Regions from separate parts of the Cedecea davisae genome, predicted to be linked through region 4. Evidence: predicted binding sites of a transcription regulator. Region 4 holds the regulator's gene; each other region holds the start of a gene.
What was found. The regulator CRP, encoded in region 4, controls carbon source genes, mostly activating them, when cyclic AMP is high. The targets are predictions, from matches to a motif close to ATGTGANNNNNNTCACAT.

Region 1 (3,117 bases), 1.8 Mb from region 4:
TACACCACTCACAAAAAATTAACAATTGGTTATTTTTTAGCACATTCCTCTGCGGGAAGGCATGAATTACTAATATCATCTCAATAAACCCGCAGCAAGCCTGATTGCATAACGGCGGCTAAATATAATTTCGATCGCCACTTTTATGTACAGCTTGTTACAAGGTCAACGGCTAATTAGCGGTTTTCCAAAGCATTTTCTTATGAATGATTCGCATATGCTTTTGCGAAAATGAAGCAATGTTTATTTGAATTTTTAATCTGTGGAGAGAAAAAAAGCAGAATAGAGATTCTGCTTTTTCATTTGAAAGGGGCAGTCGAATTAACTTACTAAGCCAGGGAAAATGGCTTTCACGCCGGTCACAATAAATTCGATGCCGAGCGCCATTAAAAGCAGGCCCATGATACGGGTGATAACGTTGATGCCGGTTTGGCCGAGCATGCGCACCAGCCACGGAGCAATGCGGAACAGCAACCAACAGCAGAAGGCAAACAGCGCGATAGCAATAGAGAAACCGAGCAGGTGACCCCAGTTATGGTAGCGACTTCCCCATACGATGGTGGAGCTGATTGCCCCCGGCCCCGCCATTAAAGGCAGCGCCAGCGGTACCACACCAACGCTCTCGCGAATTGCGCTTTCCGATTTCTCCTGCTTGTTCTGCTTATCCTCGCCCAGTTTACCGCTGATCATCGACATGGCGATGGTCACCACCAGAATGCCGCCGGCAATACGGAATGAGTCGATTGAAATACCAAACACCTGCAAAATGCCATCGCCAAGAAACAGCGAGGTCCAGAGAATAATGGCGACGGAAAGGTTGGCGGTGAGGTTGGTTTTATTTCTTGCAGCCGCGCTCTGATAGCTGGTCATGCTAATAAAGACAGGAATAATTCCTACCGGGTTGACCAGGGCGAACATCCCGATAAAAAACTTAATATAGGTTGGCAAGTCGAAAAAGGATTGGGCCACGCAAGACTCCGCATATGAACAAAGCAAAAGCAGGCGTAATGTAATGGAAAAACACCCCCGCCGCCACGCTATTTCCCTGCATAATCGACTGTCCTGACAACTAATTTTAGCAGCATGGCAAACTGTTACCCGAATGTTGAAAATATGGTAACGTGAGTTGTCGCCGTTGTGACTAAAATTTTAATGATTTTTCAAACACCTGGATACTGTTAGCTGAAAGGTGTCAGCATGAGATACTTGTGATGCAGATCACGAAAAACCCACTCAGAAGTGGGTACTCTTGGGGTCACCTGAAGAGCAGAAATAATATCTCCAGCGGCTTATTCAGGGTCAGGCTCTTTTAGTAAATCAGCGGACGATTTGAGTATTTACACGGTCACTTTTTGTCTTAACACGCAACCTGTTGCCTGCTGACTATACTGTCGACTCGCGCAGCTTATTTACTAAAAGAGTTTAACATTATCAGGAGAGCATTATGGCTGTAACTAATGTCGCGGAACTGAACGCCCTCGTAGAGCGCGTAAAGAAAGCCCAGCGTGAATATGCCAACTTTACTCAAGAACAAGTCGACAAGATTTTCCGAGCTGCCGCCCTGGCCGCTGCCGACGCTCGAATCCCACTTGCGAAATTAGCCGTTGCCGAATCCGGCATGGGTATTGTCGAAGATAAAGTGATTAAAAACCACTTCGCTTCCGAATATATCTACAACGCCTATAAAGATGAAAAAACCTGCGGTGTGCTGTCTGAAGATCACACTTTCGGTACCATCACTATCGCTGAACCTATCGGTATCATCTGCGGTATCGTACCAACCACCAACCCAACTTCTACCGCTATCTTCAAATCTTTAATCAGCCTGAAGACTCGTAACGCCATTATCTTCTCGCCACACCCGCGTGCTAAAGATGCAACCAACAAAGCAGCGGATATCGTGCTGCAGGCTGCAATCGCTGCCGGTGCACCAAAAGACCTGATCGGCTGGATCGATCAACCTTCCGTTGAGCTGTCCAACGCTCTGATGCACCACCCGGATATCAATATGATTCTGGCTACCGGTGGCCCGGGCATGGTTAAAGCGGCTTATAGCTCCGGTAAACCTGCTATCGGCGTTGGCGCGGGTAACACCCCGGTTGTGGTTGACGAAACTGCCGACATTAAACGTGCTGTAGCATCTATTCTGATGTCCAAAACCTTCGATAACGGCGTTATCTGTGCTTCTGAACAGTCCGTTATCGTGGTTGACTCTGCTTATAACGCAGTGCGCGAGCGCTTCGCTACCCACGGCGGCTACCTGCTGCAGGGTAAAGAGCTGAAAGCCGTTCAGGACATCATCCTGAAAAATGGCGCACTGAATGCCGCTATCGTAGGCCAGCCAGCTGCCAAAATTGCTGAGCTTGCAGGTTTCACCGTCCCGGCTGATACCAAAATTCTGATTGGTGAAGTTTCAGTTGTTGACGAGTCCGAACCGTTCGCTCACGAAAAACTGTCTCCGACGCTGGCAATGTACCGCGCCAAAAACTTCGAAGACGCCGTGGTTAAAGCGGAAAAACTGGTAGAGATGGGCGGTATCGGCCATACCTCTTGCCTGTATACCGACCAGGACAACCAGCCTGAGCGCGTGAAGTTCTTCGGCGACAAAATGAAGACTGCACGTATCCTGATTAACACCCCGGCTTCTCAGGGTGGTATCGGTGACCTGTATAACTTCAAACTGGCCCCTTCCCTGACGCTGGGCTGTGGTTCATGGGGTGGTAACTCCATCTCTGAAAACGTGGGTCCGAAGCACCTGATCAACAAGAAAACCGTTGCTAAGCGAGCTGAGAACATGTTGTGGCATAAACTTCCGAAATCTATTTACTTCCGCCGTGGCTCCCTGCCAATCGCGCTGGACGAAGTGATTACTGATGGCCACAAACGTGCGCTGATCGTCACCGACCGCTTCCTGTTCAACAACGGCTACGCGGACCAGATTACTTCTGTTCTGAAAGCCGCTGGCGTTGAAACCGAAGTGTTCTTTGAAGTTGAAGCTGACCCAACGCTGACCGTTGTTCGCAAAGGCGCAGAGCTGGCTAACTCCTTTAAACCAGACGTGATTATCGCCCTGGGCGGCGGCTCCCCGATGGATGCTGCTAAAATCATGTGGGTGAT
Region 2 (3,117 bases), 1.2 Mb from region 4:
TCAACAAGGCCATTAAGCTTAGCGCGGGAGTCGATAACCTGTTTAACAAAACCTACAGCGAGCACCTGAATCTGGCGGGCAATAGCAGCTTTGGCTATTCGTCCAATACGCCGGTGAACGAACCAGGAAGAACCTTCTGGGGCAAAGTGAACGTCACGTTCTGATTAATCTCGCCCCTGAGCAAGGGGCGTTTACGCTTTACTACTAACCGGCCTGGAGGCTGATATGTTTGCAAAACTTCGTACCCGCGACGGTAAAAAATTCCTTATCGCGGTAGCCATTGTCTTCACTATTGTCGTTTCACTTATTTCAAAAGTGACATTTGAAGGCGTTGAAGAGCAGTACAACTGGCCGATGGAGCAGTGGACGCTGGACATGTTTATTATGCAGGGAGCCTGGGTGGCTATTTACACCATTATGTTCACTATTCTTTGCTCGACTCCTTTTGCCTTCTATTTCTTAGCGCCTAAGGATGGCCGGGGATAATGCCTCTCCCGCCGCGCCGGCATATGCTGGCGCGGCATCACAAACTGCTTTCTTGCGGCTTTGTTGATTAAATCCACTTGCCTGAATCGCGCCTCGCGGGTACTTTGACGCAATATTTTTGCATCTCAATTTTCGACAGGACACATCGATGGCAAGAGCTAACGAAATCAAAAAAGGCATGGTTCTCAATTACAACGGCAAGCTGCTGATTGTTAAAGATATTGATATCCAGGCTCCGAGCGCGCGCGGCGCGGCAACGCTGTACAAAATGCGTTTCTCCGATGTTCGTACCGGGCAGAAAGTGGAAGAGCGCTTCAAGGGCGACGATATCGTCGATACCATCACCCTGACCCGCCGTTTCGTTGACTTCTCTTATATCGACGGCAACGAATATGTGTTTATGGATAAAGAAGATTACACCCCGTACATCTTCACCAAAGACCAGATTGAAGAAGAACTGCAATTTATCCCTGAAGGCGGCATGCCTGATATGCAGGTGCTCACCTGGGACGGCCAGCTGTTAGCTCTGGAGCTGCCGCAGACGGTAGATCTGGAAATTATCGAAACCGCTCCGGGCATCAAAGGCGCATCTGCCAGCTCCCGTACCAAACCGGCAACCCTCTCTACTGGCCTGGTCATTCAGGTGCCGGAATACATGGTTGCAGGCGAGAAAATCCGTATTCATATCGCTGAAAAGCGCTCTATGGGCCGCGCGGACTGATTTGCAGAAACGCTCTTTCGGGAGCGTTTTTTTATTTATCTCCCCCGCCAAAGTTGTTATACCAATATCGCTTTCCCCTCTATTATTTTGATGTAATTCACACTTCACCGATTAACATCCCACACCAATTCCAATTGTTGTCATACAGCTTTAGACTGACCGGGTTCATTTACCGCTAAGCAGGACGTTAACCCATGCGCACTATTGCCTCAGAAACGCTTCCGTCGGCTGTCCAGTTCCCTCGTTACGACCGCAGCACGCTGCAAACGCGCATCGTTCATTTTGGCTTTGGCGCATTTCATCGCGCGCACCAGGCGCTGCTCACCGATCGGGTGCTAAACGCTCAGGGCGGCGACTGGGGGATCTGCGAGATAAGCCTGTTTAATGGCGATAAGTTAATGAGCGATCTTCGTCGCCAGGATCATCTCTATACCGTGCTGGAGAAAGGCGCGGACGCAAACCAGGCCATCGTCGTCGGCGCGGTAAAGGAATGCCTGAACGCAAAGCTCGACGGAATGGAAGCCATTATTGAGAAATTCTGCGAGCCGCAGGTGGCAATCGTTTCGCTCACCGTGACGGAAAAGGGCTATTGCATCGACCCGGCAAGCGGCAAGCTGGACGTTGCTAACGAAAGAATTATTCACGATCTGGAGCATCCGGCAGAGCCGCATTCGGTGCCGGGCATTCTGGTTGAGGCACTAAGCCGCCGCCGCGAGCGCGGGCTGCGACCGTTTACCGTGCTCTCCTGCGACAACATCCCTGATAACGGGCATCTGGTGCGCAACGCGGTTCTGGGTATGGCGGCGCGGCGCAGCGACGAGCTGGCGGAGTGGATTGCGGAGCAGGTGACTTTCCCGAGCACCATGGTAGACCGTATCGTTCCGGCGGCAACGCCTGAATCACTGGCGGAAATAACCGAAATCCTCGGGGTGGAAGACCCCTGTGCCATAGCCAGCGAGCCATTTATTCAGTGGGTAATAGAGGATAACTTTGTTGCCGGGCGGCCGGAGTGGGAAATTGCGGGCGTTGAGATGGTAGACGACGTGATGCCCTGGGAACAAATGAAGCTGCGCATGCTGAACGGCAGCCATTCGCTGCTGGCTTATCTGGGCTACCTTGCCGGATATCAGCATATTTCTGACTGCATGGCGGATGAGCACTTCCGCCTCGCCGCCCGCCGCCTGATGATGCAGGAGCAGGCACCGACGCTGCGCATCAGCGGCGTAGACCTTCATCAATATGCCACAAACCTGCTTGCCCGCTTTGCCAACCCGGCGCTGAAGCATCGGACCTGGCAAATCGCGATGGACGGCAGCCAGAAATTACCGCAGCGCTGGCTGGAAAGCGTGCGCTGGCACCTGCAAAACGGAGATAGCTGGCCGTGCCTCGCGCTGGGTATCGCCGGCTGGATGCGTTATGTCAGCGGCGTGGATGATAAAGGCAGCGCCATTGATATTCGCGATCCGCTGGCAGAAAAGATCCATACTCTGGTTGCCGGGAGCGATGAAACCAGCCGTGTGGATGCCCTGCTGAGCCTGCATGAAATTTTCGGTGAAGACCTCCCAGCCAACCCGCATTTTGTCACCGAGATCCAACGGGCATGGCGGCAGCTTGCTCAGTTTGGCGCACGTAAAGCGGTCGAAAACCTGGCCGCAGGTTAGCAATCAATGCGTTTAACGCGGTTTCCTCAGGGCCAAACCGCGTTGAGCCTTCTCTTTTGTCCGGGTTTTAGTCAGGATAGTCAGCGTGAATAATTAACATAACTGGCTAATAAGCGTGGCTTACAGGCTGTAACCACCCGGAGTACCCGTGACAAAAACGAATTTAATTACCGGCTTCCTCGGGAGCGGCAAAACCACCACCATTCTTCATTTACTGGCCAATAAGCCAGTCGATGAAAAGTGGGCGGT
Region 3 (3,117 bases), 170 kb from region 4:
GGTCGGGGTGAGGGGCAAGCCCTTATTTCTTACCGGCCAGCAGATCCAGCACTTCCTGGACGCTGGTGGTGTGCGCCAGGCGTTCAATCACCGACTCATCATCCAGCGCGTTGGTCAGGCTGGTAATAACCTGAATGTGCTCGTTATTGCGGGCGGCAATGCCGATAACCAGGCGGGCAATGTCTTCCGGCTCTTCGCCGAAGTGCACGCCTTCAGGGTACTGGCAGAACACCACGCCGGTTTTCAGCACGCGGTCTTTAGCTTCTACGGTGCCGTGAGGAACCGCGATGCCTTCGCCCAGGTAGGTCGGTGTCAGTTTTTCGCGCTCAAACATCGCGTCAACGTATTCCGGCTGAACATAGCCGCCGTTTACCAGTTGCTCACCGGCGAAGCGAATAGCTTCTTCTTTGGTGCTCGCTTTCAGGCCGAGGAACACGTTACCCGCGCCCAGCTTGAATACGCCTTCTTCGCTGGAAACAAAGCTGTCTTCCAGGCTGTGCATCACCTTCACTTCTTTGTCGCTCAGGTTCTGAGAGGCAACCAGGCGCTCAACCAGGTTGGCATACAGGCTGCTGTCGAGGAAGTTGGTCAGGGAGATATGCTGTGCCTGAGGCACCTGGCGCATAGCGCGCTCGGTCAGGTCGCGGTGGGTAATCACCAGGTCAACATCGTCCGGCAGGCTGTTGATTGCGCAGTTGGTCACGGAGATGTTTTTCAGGCCCGCGTCGTTCACTTTCTTACGCAGCACGCCCGCACCCATGGCGCTTGAACCCATACCAGCATCGCAGGCCACGATAATTTTGCGTACGTGGCTCAGGTCGTTAGACAGGCCAGCACCTACCGCCAGCGGCGCTGCGCCACCTTTGGACTCGGCTTTCATCTCCTGCATACGGCGAGCCGCAGCTTCGATGTCGTCTTCTTCTTTCACTTTGCTGGTTTTCAGCAGAATGGCGGAAACCACGAAGGAGACAACCATTGCCGCACAGATAGCTGCGATGTTAGCGAAGTAAGCGCCTTTCGGGGTCATCGCCAGAACGGCCAGGATAGAACCCGGAGAAGCCGGGGAAACCAGGCCGCCGTTCAGTACGGTCAGGGTGAACACGCCGGTCATACCGCCGAGGATAACGGCCAGGATCAGACGTGGATTCATCAGCACATACGGGAAGTAAATTTCGTGGATACCGCCCAGGAAGTGGATGATAGCCGCGCCGCCAGCGGACTGCTTGGCGTTACCGCGACCGAAGAACATGTACGCCAGCAGCACGCCCATACCCGGGCCCGGGTTAGCTTCAATCAGGAAGAAGATGGATTTGCCCAGCTCGTGGGACTGCTGAATACCCAGCGGCGAGAAGATGCCGTGGTTGATGGCGTTGTTCAGGAACAGGATTTTCGCCGGTTCTACGAAGATAGACGCCAGCGGCAGCATGTCGTGCACAACCATGAAGTTAACGCCCGCCGCCAGAACCTTGGACAGAACTTCAACCGCAGGGCCAATCCCCATGAACGCCAGAATCGCCAGGATCATCCCGATGATACCGGCAGAGAAGTTGTTCACCAGCATTTCAAAGCCGGACTTAATTTTACCGTCGACCCACTTATCAAAGTGTTTAATCGCCCAGCCGCCCAGCGGACCGGCAATCATTGCGCCGAGGAACATCGGCATATCCGCGCCGACGATAACACCCATGGTGGTGATAGCACCCACCACGCCGCCGCGGTCACCGCCAATCAGGCGGCCACCGGTGTAACCGATTAACAGCGGCAGCAGGTAAGTGATCATCGGGCCTACCAGCTTCGCCAGCGTCTCGTTTGGCAACCATCCGGTGGGAATAAATAAGGCCGTGATAATACCCCAGGCGATAAACGCCCCGATATTTGGCATGACCATATTGCTGAGGAAACGACCAAAGCTTTGCACTTTGATCTTGATATCGGATGACATACTCGTACCCCTTGTTGGTGTTACGCGCTGGGAAGCAGCCCGAGGTTTATTGTTAACGTAGCGGCAGGGTCGCCGGCCTGATGCAGTAAAGTGAGGCGAATCTGGCACTGAATCGTTTAGCTGTCCAGCCGACGACAAAATATGTGACTTAGATCACCAATAATCAGGGATCACCCGCCATCATTGAGTGATCAGCGTCACAAAATGTTTGTGTAAAAAAAATACACGGCTGCTTTTTTAACCCTGATTGACCTTTTTATGTGACAAATATCACATTTACTTATGACGCCTTTGTTATTTATTTGTGATCTATCTCACAAGATATTTTCAGGCAGATTAATCCGAGTGTGATCCAGTTAAAATATGGCAGTTGACAGCGGGCGAACATTAATTGCGCGATGAAAGTAAATTACAGCGAAGCGGGGGCGCGTTGAGAGGAAGCAAGCGCGACGAAAAACGCCGCGCCCTGATGGATGATTATTTAGCTAAATCCACGACAATGCCGCGGGCCTGAGCAAACAGCTGCTGATAGTGAGCATCGCTATCGCCAATGCCCTCTTCCACGCCGATGGTGTTATACAGAAAGTCGATTTTCGCATCCTGCACGCCCAGGTAGCCCATTGAGCCATTGATGAAGTCGGTCATGTTCTTTTCCCAGCCGTATTTCACAAAGCCTTCCTGCGAGCCGCCCACCAGCGCCACCCAGCGAATTTTTTTGCCGCCCAATTTACCGCCGGGACCGTAACCCAGGCCGTAGTTCCACACCCGGTCGAGGTAGCCCTTGAGCATCGCCGGGAAGCTGTACCACCACACCGGGAACACCACGACCACGGTATCTTTGTCTTCTATCTCGCCAAACAGGCGGTGGACTTCCGGGGAGTATTGTTTTTCAGGGTTGTTCCAGTCCGGCTCGTCGTCCACGCCCAGCGCCGGATCAAAGCCGCTGCGGTAGAGATCAAGAGAAGAGACGTTGATGCCGCGCTCCGCCGCCTCGCCCTGAATTTCCTGTACCACCTGCGCGGTTAACGAGTCGCTGCGCGGATGGGCCCAAACAATATACATATTCTCTGATTTCATGGAGTTATCTCATCCTGTTGGGAAGTGACATCCACTTTACGGCCCCCGGATAATTCTGTAAAACGTAGTATTTAAGATGGGTTAATGAAAGGTTTTCA
Region 4 (3,117 bases):
CGGGCTCGACGATATCGACTTCCCGTATTTACTGGCAATGTTGCAGGGATCGTTTATTTCCCACATCAACACGCTGGTGGTGCCGGGAGGGAAAATGGGGCTGGCGATGGAGTTGATTATGGCGCCGCTGGTAGAGAAATTGGCGCAGGGCAGGAAGATAGCTTAATCCGACATGGGCGGTGCCGACACCGCCCATCCCGAATATTACCCTTCGATCACTTCATAGCTGTGGCTTATCTCTGCCGCTTTCTCCAGCATCAGCGTGACCGAGCAGTATTTCTCTGCCGTCAGCTCGACGGCACGAGCGACCGCGCTGTCTTTCAGGTCTTTGCCGGTAACCACAAAGTGCAGGTTGATATGCGTGAACAGGCGCGGCGCTTCTTCACGGCGCTCGGACGTCAGCTTCACTTCGCAGTCGGTCACCGCGTGGCGGCCTTTTTGCAAAATAGAAACCACGTCAATCGAGCTACAGCCCCCGGCGGCCATCAGCAGCATTTCCATCGGGCTTGGTGCTTTATCTCCGGAGTTACCGTCCATCAAAACCTGGTGGCCGGAAGCGGATTCACCGAGGAAGGTCATGCCTTCCACCCATTTAACTCGTGCCTGCATTTGCGTACTCCCAGTTGAGAAAAATTTCTTTCAGATTACGCGCCTGGGCCAAAACTGGCAACGTAAGGCGATCCAGGTCATGCTGAAACGAGACAATACAAGACACTTACCAAAAGCTATGCTAAAACAATCCGGATGCTGCTGCGGGACAGAGACGTTGATGCACGTAAGCAGAGGAAACGACTAATTACAGGCCGCAGGATTGACCTGCTCGCCAGCTCCCAGGGCTTGGGAAAATTTCACGATTGCAACGCCAGACAAGAGGTTCCGAGTCTTGTCTTTGGTAGCCAGTTTACAACAGAGGATAACCGCGCATGGTGCTTGGCAAACCGCAAACAGACCCGACTCTCGAATGGTTCTTGTCTCATTGCCACATTCATAAGTATCCGTCGAAGAGCACGCTGATTCACCAGGGTGAAAAGGCGGAGACGCTGTACTACATCGTCAAGGGCTCCGTAGCTGTTCTGATTAAAGATGAAGAAGGCAAGGAGATGATCCTTTCTTATCTGAATCAGGGTGATTTCATTGGTGAATTAGGGCTGTTCGAAGAAGGTCAGGAGCGTAGCGCCTGGGTTCGAGCCAAATCGGCCTGCGAAGTAGCTGAAATTTCTTATAAAAAATTCCGTCAGCTGATTCAGGTTAACCCGGATATCCTGATGCGTCTCTCATCCCAGATGGCTCGCCGTCTGCAGGTAACTTCCGAGAAAGTCGGCAACCTCGCCTTCCTCGACGTAACCGGCCGTATCGCACAGACGCTGCTCAACCTGGCTAAACAGCCGGACGCGATGACCCACCCGGACGGTATGCAGATCAAAATCACCCGTCAGGAAATTGGCCAGATCGTGGGCTGCTCCCGCGAAACCGTTGGCCGTATTCTGAAAATGCTGGAAGATCAAAACCTCATCTCCGCACACGGGAAAACGATTGTCGTCTACGGCACTCGTTAATCAGTGCAAAAAAAGGCGTGTCGCTTCGGTAACACGCCTTTTTTGTCTCTACAATTCAGGCTATGTGGAAAAGATTAATTTACCATCCCGAGGTTAACTACGCCCTGCGGCAAACGCTGGTGCTGTGCCTTCCCGTCGCCGTCGGTCTGGTACTCGGCAGCCTGCAAAACGGCCTGCTGTTCTCATTAGTTCCCGCCTGCTGCAACATCGCCGGGCTGGACACACCCCACAAACGCTTCTTTAAACGCCTGATTATCGGCGGTAGTCTGTTTGCCGTCAGCAGCCTGATAATGCAGCTTCTGCTGCTCTACACCAGCGTACCGCTGCCGGCGATACTCATCGTCATGGCCCTGCTGCTGGGCGTAACGGCGGAGATAAGTTCGCTGCACGCCCGCCTGCTGCCCGCCTCGCTGATTGCCGCCATTTTCACGCTTAGCATGGCCGGGAATATGCCCATCTGGAAGCCGATGTTGCTGTATATCTCCGGCACCATCTGGTACGGCGCATTCAACTGGTTCTGGTTCAGGATGTGGCGCGAGCAGCCGCTGCGGGAGTCGCTGAGCCTGCTCTACCGGCAGTTGGCGGATTACTGCGAGGCGAAATACAGCATGCTGACCCAGCACACCGATCCGGAAAAGGCGCTGCCGCCTTTGCTGGTTCGCCAGCAAAAAGCCGTGGATCTGATAACCACCTGTTACCAGCAGCTCCACATGCTGTCGGCCAATCAGCAGAACGGCTATAAGCGGCTGCTGCGTGCCTTTCAGGTCGCGCTCGATTTACAGGAGCATATTTCGGTTAGCCTGCATCAGCCGGAAGAGGTTCAAAAGCTGGTGGAGCAAAGCCACGCCGAGGCCGTTATCCGCTGGAATGCACAAACTATTGCCGCCCGCCTGCGGGTACTGGCGGATGACATCCTTTATCACCGCTATCCCACGCGCTTCACCATGGAAAAACAGATAGACGCCCTGGAAAAGATTGCGCGCCAGAACCCTGATAACCCGGTCGGGCAGTTTTGCCACTATCACTTCAGCCGCATTGCCCGGGTGCTGAAAACCCAGCGCCCGCTCTACGTCCGGGATTTGATGGAGGACAGGGAGCGCCGCCTGCCGTTCTTCCCGGCGCTCAGGAATTACCTCTCGTTCAAATCCTCCGCGCTGCGCAGCTCCGCCCGCCTCGGCGTAATGCTGACTATCGCCAGCCTGCTCGGCTCGTTTTTACATCTGCCAAAGCCCTACTGGATCCTGATGACGGTCATGTTCGTCACCCAAAACGGCTACGGCGCAACGCGGGTACGCATCGTCCACAGGGCGGCAGGCACCATGGCGGGCCTGTGTATCGCCGGGATAACCCTGCACTTCCACGTCCCGGACAGCTACACGCTGCTGGCAATGCTGGCGATTACCCTGGTAAGTTACCTGTTTATCCGCAAAAGCTACGGCTGGGCGACCATCGGCTTCACCGTCACGGCGGTATACACCCTCCAGCTGATTACGCTGAGCGCCGAGAGCTACATCATTCCAAGGCTGATAGACACCCTGCTCGGCTGCCTGATAGCCTTCGG

Region 1: a site for CRP is predicted at 1,207-1,224, ahead of adhE (bifunctional acetaldehyde-CoA/alcohol dehydrogenase). Genes of this name have one in related genera too.
Region 2: a site for CRP is predicted at 1,293-1,310, ahead of ACG1VR_RS07175 (mannitol dehydrogenase family protein). Genes of this name have one in related genera too.
Region 3: a site for CRP is predicted at 2,201-2,218, ahead of ACG1VR_RS00700 (PTS mannitol transporter subunit IICBA). Genes of this name have one in related genera too.

The regions. Positions count from the first base shown of each region.
Region 1 is NZ_CP172054.1:2,075,284-2,078,400, reverse strand. It holds gene ACG1VR_RS10255 (YchE family NAAT transporter) at 322-969, opposite strand; gene adhE (bifunctional acetaldehyde-CoA/alcohol dehydrogenase) at 1,445-3,117, shown strand, end outside.
Region 2 is NZ_CP172054.1:1,416,910-1,420,026, reverse strand. It holds gene ACG1VR_RS07190 (TonB-dependent copper receptor) at 1-164, shown strand, start outside; gene ACG1VR_RS07185 (DUF2534 family protein) at 226-486, shown strand; gene yeiP (elongation factor P-like protein YeiP) at 635-1,207, shown strand; gene ACG1VR_RS07175 (mannitol dehydrogenase family protein) at 1,402-2,868, shown strand; gene ACG1VR_RS07170 (CobW family GTP-binding protein) at 3,017-3,117, shown strand, end outside.
Region 3 is NZ_CP172054.1:54,914-58,030, reverse strand. It holds gene ACG1VR_RS00700 (PTS mannitol transporter subunit IICBA) at 23-1,942, opposite strand; gene ACG1VR_RS00695 (NAD(P)H oxidoreductase) at 2,420-3,019, opposite strand.
Region 4 is NZ_CP172054.1:228,400-231,516, reverse strand. It holds gene ACG1VR_RS01445 (phosphoribulokinase) at 1-166, shown strand, start outside; gene ACG1VR_RS01440 (OsmC family protein) at 205-609, opposite strand; gene crp (cAMP-activated global transcriptional regulator CRP) at 924-1,556, shown strand; gene ACG1VR_RS01430 (YccS/YhfK family putative transporter) at 1,619-3,117, shown strand, end outside.